2 regions of the Hydrogenophaga sp. GW101-3F08 genome follow, and region 1 is predicted to be linked to the other one. Evidence: predicted binding sites of a transcription regulator. Region 1 holds the regulator's gene; the other holds the start of a gene.
The links. Region 1 encodes sigma-54, which starts transcription at its own class of promoters, with help from an activator protein. Its sites were predicted from a motif close to TGGCANGNAANCTGCTTT; they were not measured.
Positions count from the first base shown of each region.

Region 1 (5,257 bases):
CCCGCACCCTGTTGAGCGCTGGCGCCTTGAGTGCCGCTGGGGCCCTGCGTCCCGCGCTGGCCCAGCGCATCGGTTTCAAAGAAGGCACCGACTACCAGCGCCTGAGCAAGCCCGCGCCGGTGGTCAGCCCGCCGGGGCAGGTCGAAGTGGTGGAGTTCTTCGCCTACAGCTGCATCCACTGCTTCAACTTTGAACCCGTGTTCAACGACTGGATCGGCAAGAAGCCGGCCCACGTGACGGTGCGGCGCATGCCGGTGGCGTTCAGCCCGGACTTTGTCCCCATGCAGCGCCTGTATTTCACGCTGGAGGCCATGGGGCTGGTGGACAAGCTGCACCGCAAGGTGTTCCAGGCGATGCACGAGGAGCGCCTGCCCCTGACCACGCCTCCGGCGATCGCCGCCTGGATCGAAAAGCAGGGTGTCGACAAGGCCAAGTTCGCGGCCATCTACAACGGCGCGGCGATCCAGCAGTCCAGGGAAGCCACGGCCTTGCAGGAAGCCTATATGGTGGAGGGCACGCCCGCGCTGGGTGTGGCGGGCCGTTTCTACATCGGTGGCCAGGGTCCGCGCACCCTGTTGATCGCGGACAACCTGATCGCCCAGGCGCGCAAGTCCTGAAGAACCGGGCGCCGGCACGACCAAGGCCCGCCCTCTGGCGGGCCTTGTGTTTTCCGGGCCGCGACAAAGTCCGGTGAGGTGCCTGCGGGCGGGGTTTGCGCCGCTACAATGAATGCAAGATTTGTGCCCCTGAAAAGCCATGCCTCAAAACACCTTTGCCCCCAGATTGCTTTCGCGCTTCATCATCGCGGCCCTTGGCCTGACGTTGGTCGCCGCTGCTCACGCAGAGCTGGCCGACAAGGACAAGCCGATGAACATCGAGGCGGATGCGCTGCGCTACGACGACGCCCGACAGAGCAGCGTGTTCACCGGCAACGTGGTCGTCACCAAGGGCACCATCGTGATGCGGGGCACGAAGATGGATGTCCGCCAGGACCCGCAGGGCAACCAGTTCGGCAACCTGTACGGCTCCGCGGCCAAGCCCGGTTTCTTCCGCCAGAAGCGCGAGGCGCTGGAGGAGTGGATCGAGGGTGAAGGCGAACACATCGAATACAACAGCCAGGCCGAGACGGTGGTTTTCACCGGCAGCGCCGTGCTGCGCCGCTACCGCGGGACCCTGATCAACGACGAGAGCCTGGGCAACCAGATCACCTACAACAGCCGCACCGAGGTCTTCACCGTCAAGGGCGGCGAGAGCAACCGCACGGCGGCCAATCCCTCGGGCCGGGTGCGCGCCATGCTCACGCCCATCCCCGACGAAGAGAAGGCGCCCGCGAAGCCCGCAGCGCCGGCCGATCCGGCCAAATTGCGCCCCAGCGAACAGCTCAACGAGAAAAACAAGTGACCGCAGCAGGTTTGGGCAGCGTGCCCGCTCCCATGGCCGTGCGCAGTCAACTGGAGGTGCACGGACTGCAGAAGGCCTACGGCAGCCGCAAGGTGGTCAAGAGCGTTTCACTCACGGTGGACAAGGGTGAGGTGGTGGGTCTGCTGGGCCCCAACGGCGCGGGCAAGACCACCTCGTTCTACATGATCGTGGGGCTGTTGCGCGCCGACGGCGGCGAGATCCTGCTGGACGGGCAGCGCATCGAGGCGCTGCCCATTCACCGGCGGGCCCGGCTGGGCCTGGGCTACCTGCCGCAGGAAGCCTCCATCTTTCGCAAGCTCACGGTGGAGCAGAACGTGCGAGCCGTGCTGGAGTTGCAGCGCGACGAGGACGGCAAACCCCTGTCCGCCACCGAGATCACGCACCGGTTGGACGAGCTGCTCAAGGACCTGCGGGTGGACCATCTGCGCGACTCGCCCGCGCCCTCGCTCTCCGGCGGGGAGCGGCGCCGGGTGGAGATTGCCCGCGCGCTGGCCACCCGGCCGCGCTTCATTCTGCTGGACGAACCGTTTGCCGGTATCGATCCGATCGCCGTGATCGAGATCCAGCACATCATTGGCTTCCTGAAATCGCGTGGCATCGGGGTACTGATCACCGACCACAACGTGCGCGAGACCCTGGGTATCTGCGATCACGCCTACATCATCAGCGACGGACAGGTGCTCGCCAGCGGCACCACGGCCGAGATCGTGGAGAACGCCGAAGTGCGCCGGGTGTACCTCGGCGAGCATTTCAGGATGTGATGCATGAGGCCCCTGTGTGTCTCGTGCCCGCCGGCCCGACCCGGCTCCCGCACCGCTGCGCGACCCGCGCGCCGGGTCGCTGTCCCTCCGTTTTGCCGGCCTGACGCATGAAACAAGGCCTGTCGCTGCGCGTCTCCCAGCATCTGGCGCTCACGCCCCAGCTGCAGCAGTCGATCCGTCTGCTGCAGCTGTCCACGCTGGAGATGGCGCAGGAGGTCGAGCAGATGCTCGACGAGAACCCGTTTCTGGAGCGCACCGAGGAGCTCGCCGAACGCGAGGCGTTTGGTCTGGAGCAGATCGACGCGCCGGTGAGCGCGGGCGAGCAGATCGCCGAAGCCACGGTGGCGGCTGCCAGCGACCTGGCCCCGGCCGCCGAATTCGACGGCCCGTTGCCGCCTGCGTCGTCCACCGTGTCGCCGGTCGACGGCGGCGAAGGCGGTGAGGGCGAGGCGCTGGAGAGCCGGCTCGATGGCGCCGCGCCGATGGAAGAGAGCTGGGAAGGCGACGGCACGGTCGAGATGGCGCCCGATGACAGCGAGTGGGGCGGCGACGCGCCGCCGCGCAACAACAACTCGTCGGGCGACGACGACGAAACCGCCAGCGCAGCCGACCTCGCGCGCGTGCCCGTCAGCCTGCAGGACCACCTGCACGACCAGGCCCGCTGCCTGCGCCTGAGCGACGAGGACAGCGCCGCGCTGTATTTCCTGATCGAGTCGCTCAACGACGACGGTTACCTCGAAGAGCGCCTGTCCGAGCTGGCTGGCGCCTGGTTGCGGCTCTCGGCCCCGCCGGGCAAGCCGGTCGATCCGCAGGAGCACCTGGAGGAACTCGAAGCGCTCGAACAGCGCCTGGGCGTGGCGCTGCAGCTGCTGCAACACATGGAGCCTTCGGGTGTGGGCGCGCGCGACCTGGGCGAATGCCTGCGCCTGCAGATCCTGGAGCTGCGCAACAGCCCCGAGGCGCGGGCCGCGCTGGCCATCTGCAGCCAGCCGCTGGAGCTCATGGCCAAGCGCGACATCAAGCGCCTGTGCAACCTGTGTGGCCTGGACGACGCCACCGTGCGCGCCGCCCTGGCCTTGATCGCCCGGCTCGAACCCAAGCCCGGGCGCCGCTTCGTCGATGTCGAGCGCAACGTGGTCGTGCCCGACGTCATCGTCACCCGCGCCGGGCGCGGCTTCAAGGTCCAGCTCAACGCCGAGGTCATGCCGCGCCTGCGCGTGCACGACGTGTACGCCAATGCCATGCGGCAGAACCGGGGCGGACGCGACAACGGCGGCGAAGCCGGCCACGCCGCCATGCAGCAGCGGCTGCAGGAAGCCCGCTGGTTCATCAAGAACATCCAGCAGCGCTTCGACACCATCCTGCGCGTCTCCAGCGCCATCGTCGAGCGCCAGCGCAACTTCTTCATGCACGGCGAACTCGCCATGCGCCCGCTGGTGCTGCGCGAGATCGCCGACGAACTCGGCCTGCACGAGTCCACCATCAGCCGCGTGACCACCGCCAAATACATGGCCACGCCCTTCGGCACCTACGAACTGAAGTATTTCTTCGGCTCCAGCCTGGGCACCGAAACCGGCGGCAACGCATCGAGCACTGCGGTGCGCGCGCTGCTCAAGCAATTCATCGCCTCCGAAGAGCCGGGCAAGCCGCTGTCGGACAACCAGCTCTCCGACCTGCTGCGCGAGCAGGGCATCGAGTGCGCGCGCCGCACCGTGGCCAAGTACCGTGAGGCCTTGCGCATCGCGCCAGCGAACCTGCGCAAAGCGCTCTGAACACCCCCTGCCGTGAACCAACTCCAACTCTTTCTTCCCTGCGCCGCCGGCGTCGAGGACTTCCTCGCCGCCGAGGTGCAGCGCATCACCAACGAGCCGCTGGCCTTCAAGGCGCGTGGCGGCGTGGGGGTGCGGGCATCGTGGCGCGACGCCATGCGCCTGAACCTGCACAGCCGCCTGACGCAGCGCGTGCTGGTGCAGCTCTGGCACGGCGAGTACCGCAACGAGAACGACCTGTACAACGCCGCGGGCGACGTGGCCTGGGAAATCTGGTTCACCCCGGCGCAGACCATCAAGGTCGAGATCACCGCGCAGCACAGCCCGCTGACCTCGCTCAACTTTGCCGCGCTCAAGATCAAGGACGCCATCTGCGACCGCTTCCGTGCCAAGCGCGGCGAGCGCCCCAGCGTGGACACCACCTGGCCCGACGTGCGCATCTACGCCCACCTCACCACCGACAGCGTCACGCTCTACATCGACACCTCGGGTGAGCCGCTGTTCAAGCGCGGCTGGCGCGAAGACAAGGGCGACGCGCCGCTGAAGGAAACCCTGGCCGCCGCCATGATCGCCGCCACCGGCTGGGACGCCTGCGCCGACCAGCCGCTCGACGACATTCCCCCGCTCTACGACCCCTGCTGCGGCAGTGGCACGGTGGTGATCGAAGCCGCGCAGATTGCACTGAACATTCCGCCCGGCCTGCTGCGCCGTTTCGCGTTTGAAAAGATGCTGCCGTTCCAGGCCCACGTGTGGCAGGCCATCCGGGACGATGCCGCGCGCCAGCAGCGCGAGTGGCCGGCGGGCCACGCGCCCATCGTCTTCGGCAGCGACGTGTCGTTCCGCATGGTCGACTTCGCGCAGCGCAACGCCGAGCGCGCCGGCGTGGCCCACGCCATCGAGCTGCGCGGCGGCGACGCCCTGCAGCGCATGCCACCCAGCCAGACGCCCGGCGTGATGCTGCTCAACCCGCCGTATGGCGAGCGCATCGCCGCCGCCGGTGTGGCCGGTGAAAACGCCAGCGCGCGTGCGCTGCGCCAGGCGCCGCGTACACCGCGCACTTTCAGCGTGGGGCAGGCCGCGCCGCCCGCGCCCGGCCAGGGCCGCGGGGAGCCGGAGGTTTCGCGGCTGGGCCGCGAGAGTGCGCAGATGGCCGATGGCGGCGACGGCAGTGAGTTTTTCCAGCAGCTCGCGGCCCACTGGAAGAGCCACTACGCCGGCTGGAGCGCCTGGCTGCTCACGCCCGACCTCAAGCTGCCCGGCAAGATGCGTTTCAAGGAATCGCGCCGCGTGCCGCTGTGGAACGGC
Region 1 covers NZ_JBWKZP010000003.1:401,693-406,949, reverse strand. The annotation lists gene AC07YZ_RS11350 (thiol:disulfide interchange protein DsbA/DsbL) at 1-617, shown strand, start outside; gene lptA (lipopolysaccharide transport periplasmic protein LptA) at 757-1,401, shown strand; gene lptB (LPS export ABC transporter ATP-binding protein) at 1,434-2,183, shown strand; gene rpoN (RNA polymerase factor sigma-54) at 2,291-3,955, shown strand; gene AC07YZ_RS11330 (THUMP domain-containing class I SAM-dependent RNA methyltransferase) at 3,968-5,257, shown strand, end outside.

Region 2 (5,257 bases), on a different contig from region 1:
TTGCCGAGGCCGATGACAGTTCCGGTCTGCGCCAGCTCCAGCGGCTCGCCGACGGTGCCCTGGCCGGTCAGCCGGGGTTGGCCGAGCAGATCGAACGTCTGCGGCCCGAGCTGGACCACGACGCCCGATTCGCCCGCTCGCTCAAGGGCCGGCCGGTGGTGCTCGGCTACTACTTCACCAGCGACCGGGACGGCCGCACCAGCGGCGTGCTGCCCGCCCCCGTGATGTTGCCCGAGGCCCTGCAGGGGCGCAGCATCCTGGCCACCCGATGGGACGGCTTCGGCGCCAACATCGCCCCGCTGGCGCAGGCCGCACCGCGGGCCGGCTTCTTCAATGCGGTGGCCGGCAGCGACGGCGTTGTGCGCTCGGTGCCTCTGCTGGCCGAACACGGCGGGCGTTATTACGAATCGCTGTCGCTGGCCATGTTCCGGTTGTTGCTCGGGTCGCCACGGGTGGAGCCGGGCTTCCCGGCCGAGCGATTCCTGCCACGCGACTACCAGGCGCTGGAAAGCGTGCGTCTGGTGCATGAGAACACCGCGCTGGCCATCCCGGTGGACGATCGATTGGCCGCACTGGTGCCCTTTCGCGGACGCGGTGGGCCACAAGGGGGTTCGTTCGCCTACGTGTCCGCCAGCGACGTGCTGGCGGGGCGCGTGCCAGCGGGGCGGCTGCGCAACAAGATCGTGCTCGTGGGCACCACCGCGCCGGGGCTGCAGGACCAGCGCATCACCCCCGTGGGCGAAGCCTACCCCGGGGTGGAGACCCATGCCAACCTGATCTCGCACCTGCTCGATGGCGAGGTGCTCGTCAAACCCGACTACGCGCTGGGCTACGAACTGGTGGTGTTGGTGGTGTCCGGCCTCGTGCTCGCCCTGGCGCTGCCGCTGCTCAGCGCCGCGCGCGCGGTGGGCCTGAGTCTGGGTGTGGTGGCTGCGGTGGTGGGCCTGAACGGCTGGCTCTACCTGGGCCATGGCCTGGTGCTGCCGCTGGCCAGCGTGCTGGTCATGAGCGCCCTGGCCTTCGCGCTCAACATGAGCTACGGCTACCTGGTGGAGAGCCGTGCCAAGCGCAAGCTCGCCCAGCTCTTTGGCACCTACGTGCCACCCGAACTGGTCGACGAGATGGTCCGGGACCCCAGTCGCTACAGCATGACCGCCGCCACGCGCGAGCTCACCGTGATGTTCTGCGACATGCGCGGCTTCACCCGGCTGTCCGAAACCCTGGAGCCCACCCGGCTCCAGGCTCTGCTCAACACCGTCTTCAGCCGCCTCACCCACACCATCCGCAGCCACCGGGGCACCATCGACAAATACATGGGCGACTGCGTCATGGCGTTCTGGGGGGCGCCGGTCGACACCGCCGACCATGCCAGTCTGGCGGTGCAGACCGCGCTGGAGATGGCCGAGGCCGTCCGGCGGCTGAACCAGGAGCACGCGCGCCAGGGGCTGCCGCAGATCGGCGTGGGCATCGGCCTGAACACCGGCCAGATGTGCGTGGGCGACATGGGGTCGGACGTGCGCCGCAGCTACACCGTGGTGGGCGACGCGGTCAACCTGGGTTCCCGGCTCGAAGGTCTGTCGCCCACCTACGGCGTGGACATCGTTGCCAGCGACGCCACCCGGGAGCAGGCGCCGCAGTTCGTCTGGCAGGAGCTGGACCGCGTGCGCGTCAAGGGCCGGGCCACCGCAGTGACCATCTACACGCCGCTGGGCACCCCGGAAACGCTTTCCGACAAACTGGCCGAGGAACTGCGGTTGTGGAACCGGGTCCTTCAAACCTGGCGGGCGCAGGACTGGGACGCGTGCGACGCGTGTTTGCTCCAACTGCAGCGCCAGAATGCGGAAAAAGTCCTTTACCGGCTCTATGCCCAGCGGGTAGCCTCCATGAGGCGGTTGCCGCCCGACCCGGCCTGGGACGGGGCCACCACGTTCGAAACCAAATAGAGGCCGCTTGAGCCGGCCACGAAACCAGGCGAATCTGCAGATGAGGGTACGAGTTCTGGGGTGCTCCGGCGCCATTGCGCAGGGGTGCCGCACCACCTCCTTTTTGCTCGACGACGACGTCCTGGTCGACGCCGGCACCGGCGTGGGCGACCTCAGCCTGGACGAAATGGCCCGCGTCAACCACGTGCTGCTCACCCATTCGCACCTGGACCATGTGGCCAGCTTGCCGCTCATGCTAGACGCCGTGGCCGCGCGCCGACTGGCCGCGGGCGCCGAACCGCTGCAGGTGCGCGCCCTGCAGAGCACCATCGACGCCCTCAAGGCCCACATCTTCAACAACCTCATCTGGCCCGACTTCTCCACCATCCCCAGCGCCGACACACCGCTCATGCGCTTCGTGCCCATCACCGTGGGCGAGGTGCTGCAGGTGGGCGGCAAGGCCATCGAAGTGTTGCCCGCCGTGCACACCGTGCCCGCGGTCGGCTTCGCCGCCGCCACCGCCTCGGGCCACTGGGTGTTCAGCGGCGACACCGAGCGCAACCCCGCCTTCTGGCAGCGCATCAACCAGCTGCCCATGGCCCTGCTCATCATCGAAACCGCGTTCAGCGACCGGGAAAAAGACCTCGCCCGGCGCAGCCTGCACCTGGCGCCCGGCACGTTGGCCGAAGAGCTCGACCAGATCGACCGCAACCAGCGTTACCCGATCTACATCACCCACACCAAGCCCGCCGAAACCGGCCTGATCATGGAAGAGATCCGCCGCTTCGACGACAGGCCCAACCGGCCCGACGACGTGCGGCACGACATCCGCTGGCTCAGCGCCGGACAGACCTTCGAGCTGTGACAAAACCGGTCGTCTGCGGGTGGGGTGACAAAAAATGTCAGTCACATCCGGATGCGGCGGGCACAAATTGTCACTTCTGCCGACGAGCTGTGAAAAAGGCCGCGAAAAGCCGGGCATTTCAGGCTGGCACGATCTCTGCTGCTCGGGTACCGTCGTTCTCCCACAACCCCATAGGAGTTTTACTCATGAAGCGTTCCATGCAAAAAGGTTTCACCCTCATCGAACTGATGATCGTGGTGGCCATCATCGGTATTCTGGCCGCCGTGGCCCTGCCGGCTTACCAGGACTACACCGTTCGCGCCCGCGTGACGGAAGGCCTGAGCCTTGCGGGTGACGCCAAGTCGCAAATCGGCACGGGTTCTGCCACCGCCGCCGATCTGGCCGTGACGACCCAGACCTGGAACGACCAGTCCGGTGGCGTCGGTGCCACCAGCAAGTACGTGACCAGCGTGCTCATGACCGAAGCCGCAAATGCGGCAGCGGTTACCGCTACCACGGGCGAAATCACGATCACCTATTCCACCCTCGTTGGCCCGGTCACCACCGGCACTGACGATACGCTGGTTCTGTCGCCCTGGATCAAGTACGGTTCTGCTTCCACCGATCAGGTGCAACTGGGCGCTTCCTATGCTGCGGCGGAAACCGGTGCCATTGACTGGAGCTGTCAGTCGGCGACGGAGGCCACCTCAACGGCACGTGGCCGTGCTGCCGCTACTGTGGGCACTTTGAAGGCCAAATTCGCCCCGAACGAATGCCGCTAATAACGGTTGCTGGGGTCGCGCGCAGGCGCGACATATAAAAAGAGGCGCTTCATGCGCCTTTTTTTATTATTTGCCTTTCTGTAAAAAGATCTCTGACAAAAGTCGCTTTCGAAAGGCCGAAAAATGTCCCATTGGGCAACAATGTCATCTGATGGTGTGACTTTGTTCACGAAATTCGTGGGGTTTGCCCCTGGCATGACTCCTGCGGCTGGTAGGTGATCTGCCATTAATGAGTTCCGTCGAGGTCATGATGAACACCAGTGCCCAGAGCGGTTTTACGCTAATCGAGTTGATGATTGTGGTCGCCATCATCGGTATTTTGGCGTCGATTGCATTGCCGGCCTATCAGGACTACACCATCAGGGCCCGGGTGACGGAGGGTGTGGTCCTGGCCGCGGATGCAAAAGCCCAGATTGGTGTCGGGGTGGCGACGCAAACGGACCTTGCCACCGCTGCGCGCGCTTGGAATCAGCAGGCCAATGGTGTCGGTGCGACCAGCAAGTACGTGACGCGGATATCGATGGAAGAGGCGGTGGGCGACACACAGGGCGAGATCACCATTGTGTACGCCGAGACTGTTGGTCCCATTACCCAGGGTGCTAGTGACTCGTTGATTTTGTCACCGTGGGTCAAATTCGGCTCTGGATCTTCTGATGTGGAACAATTGGGCGCTTCCTTTGGCGCAGGCATCACCGGCGCGATCGACTGGAGTTGTCAGTCCGATACCCGATCGCTTTCAACGATGAGAAACATGGTCGGCTCTTTGGGCACCTTGCCGGCAAAATACGCGCCCACGGAATGCCGCTGACAGTTGGTGTTGGCGGCCCTGCGGAGAGACGATCGAAGTACAGCCGCCTATCAAAACAATGGTCAATGGTGAAAAATCTGCGTGAACGCTTCCGTGCCGGGGGGGTGCATCTGCTGGCATCGGCGGCAGTGGCATCGCTGGTGGCCGTGCTGGTTTTTGGATTGTGGTATCCGGACGACTACCGTTACATGGCGGGGGGCAGCGAGCTGCTGGTTCTTATCATGTCGGTTGATGTGGTGCTAGGGCCGTTGTTGACTTTTGCCGTGTTCAACCGCCAGAAGGGCTGGGCCCATCTGAGACGTGACATAGTGACCATTGCCGTTTTGCAGTTGTCGGCGCTTGCTTACGGCATATACTCGGTCAGTATGGCCAGGCCAGTTGCCTTGGTGTTCGAATTCGACCGTTTTCGCGTCATTACTTCGGCCGAAGTGGTCACTTCCGAGCTGTCTGAAGCCCTTCCGGAATTCCGGCACCTGTCGCTGCTTGGACCGATCACTCTTGCACTGCGCCGGCCAGAGTCGGGCGATGAGCGATCTAATGCCCTGGCCACGGCCATCTTCGACGGCGTTGATACCAGCCAAAGACCAAAGTTCTGGATACCTTATGGTGCGTCCGAACGGGTACTGGCGGTAGAGGCAGGACGGCCGCTAGAGCAGTTGATACAGCAGTATCCAGATGCCGGCCTTGACACCGAAAAACTGCTTAAGAAACAAAATTTGGACCCTCGTGCTATGAAGTTTTTGCCCGTTCGGGCCAAAAACGATGCCGTGGCCTTGGTGCAAGCAGATGGACGGATCGTAGGGTTCCTGCCATACGACGGCTATTTCTGATGAGGGAACAAATGTCTGAATCTAAAGTCGCTTGGCACAGATACCTGTTGCTGCTAGCGATTTATGCCCTG
Region 2 covers NZ_JBWKZP010000009.1:83,200-88,456, forward strand. The annotation lists gene AC07YZ_RS20270 (CHASE2 domain-containing protein) at 1-1,943, shown strand, start outside; gene AC07YZ_RS20275 (3',5'-cyclic-nucleotide phosphodiesterase) at 1,984-2,787, shown strand; gene AC07YZ_RS20280 (pilin) at 2,973-3,548, shown strand; gene AC07YZ_RS20285 (pilin) at 3,778-4,356, shown strand; gene tfpZ (TfpX/TfpZ family type IV pilin accessory protein) at 4,422-5,186, shown strand; gene AC07YZ_RS20295 (sulfatase-like hydrolase/transferase) at 5,198-5,257, shown strand, end outside.
Region 2: a site for sigma-54 is predicted at 2,912-2,929, ahead of AC07YZ_RS20280 (pilin). Genes of this name have one in related genera too.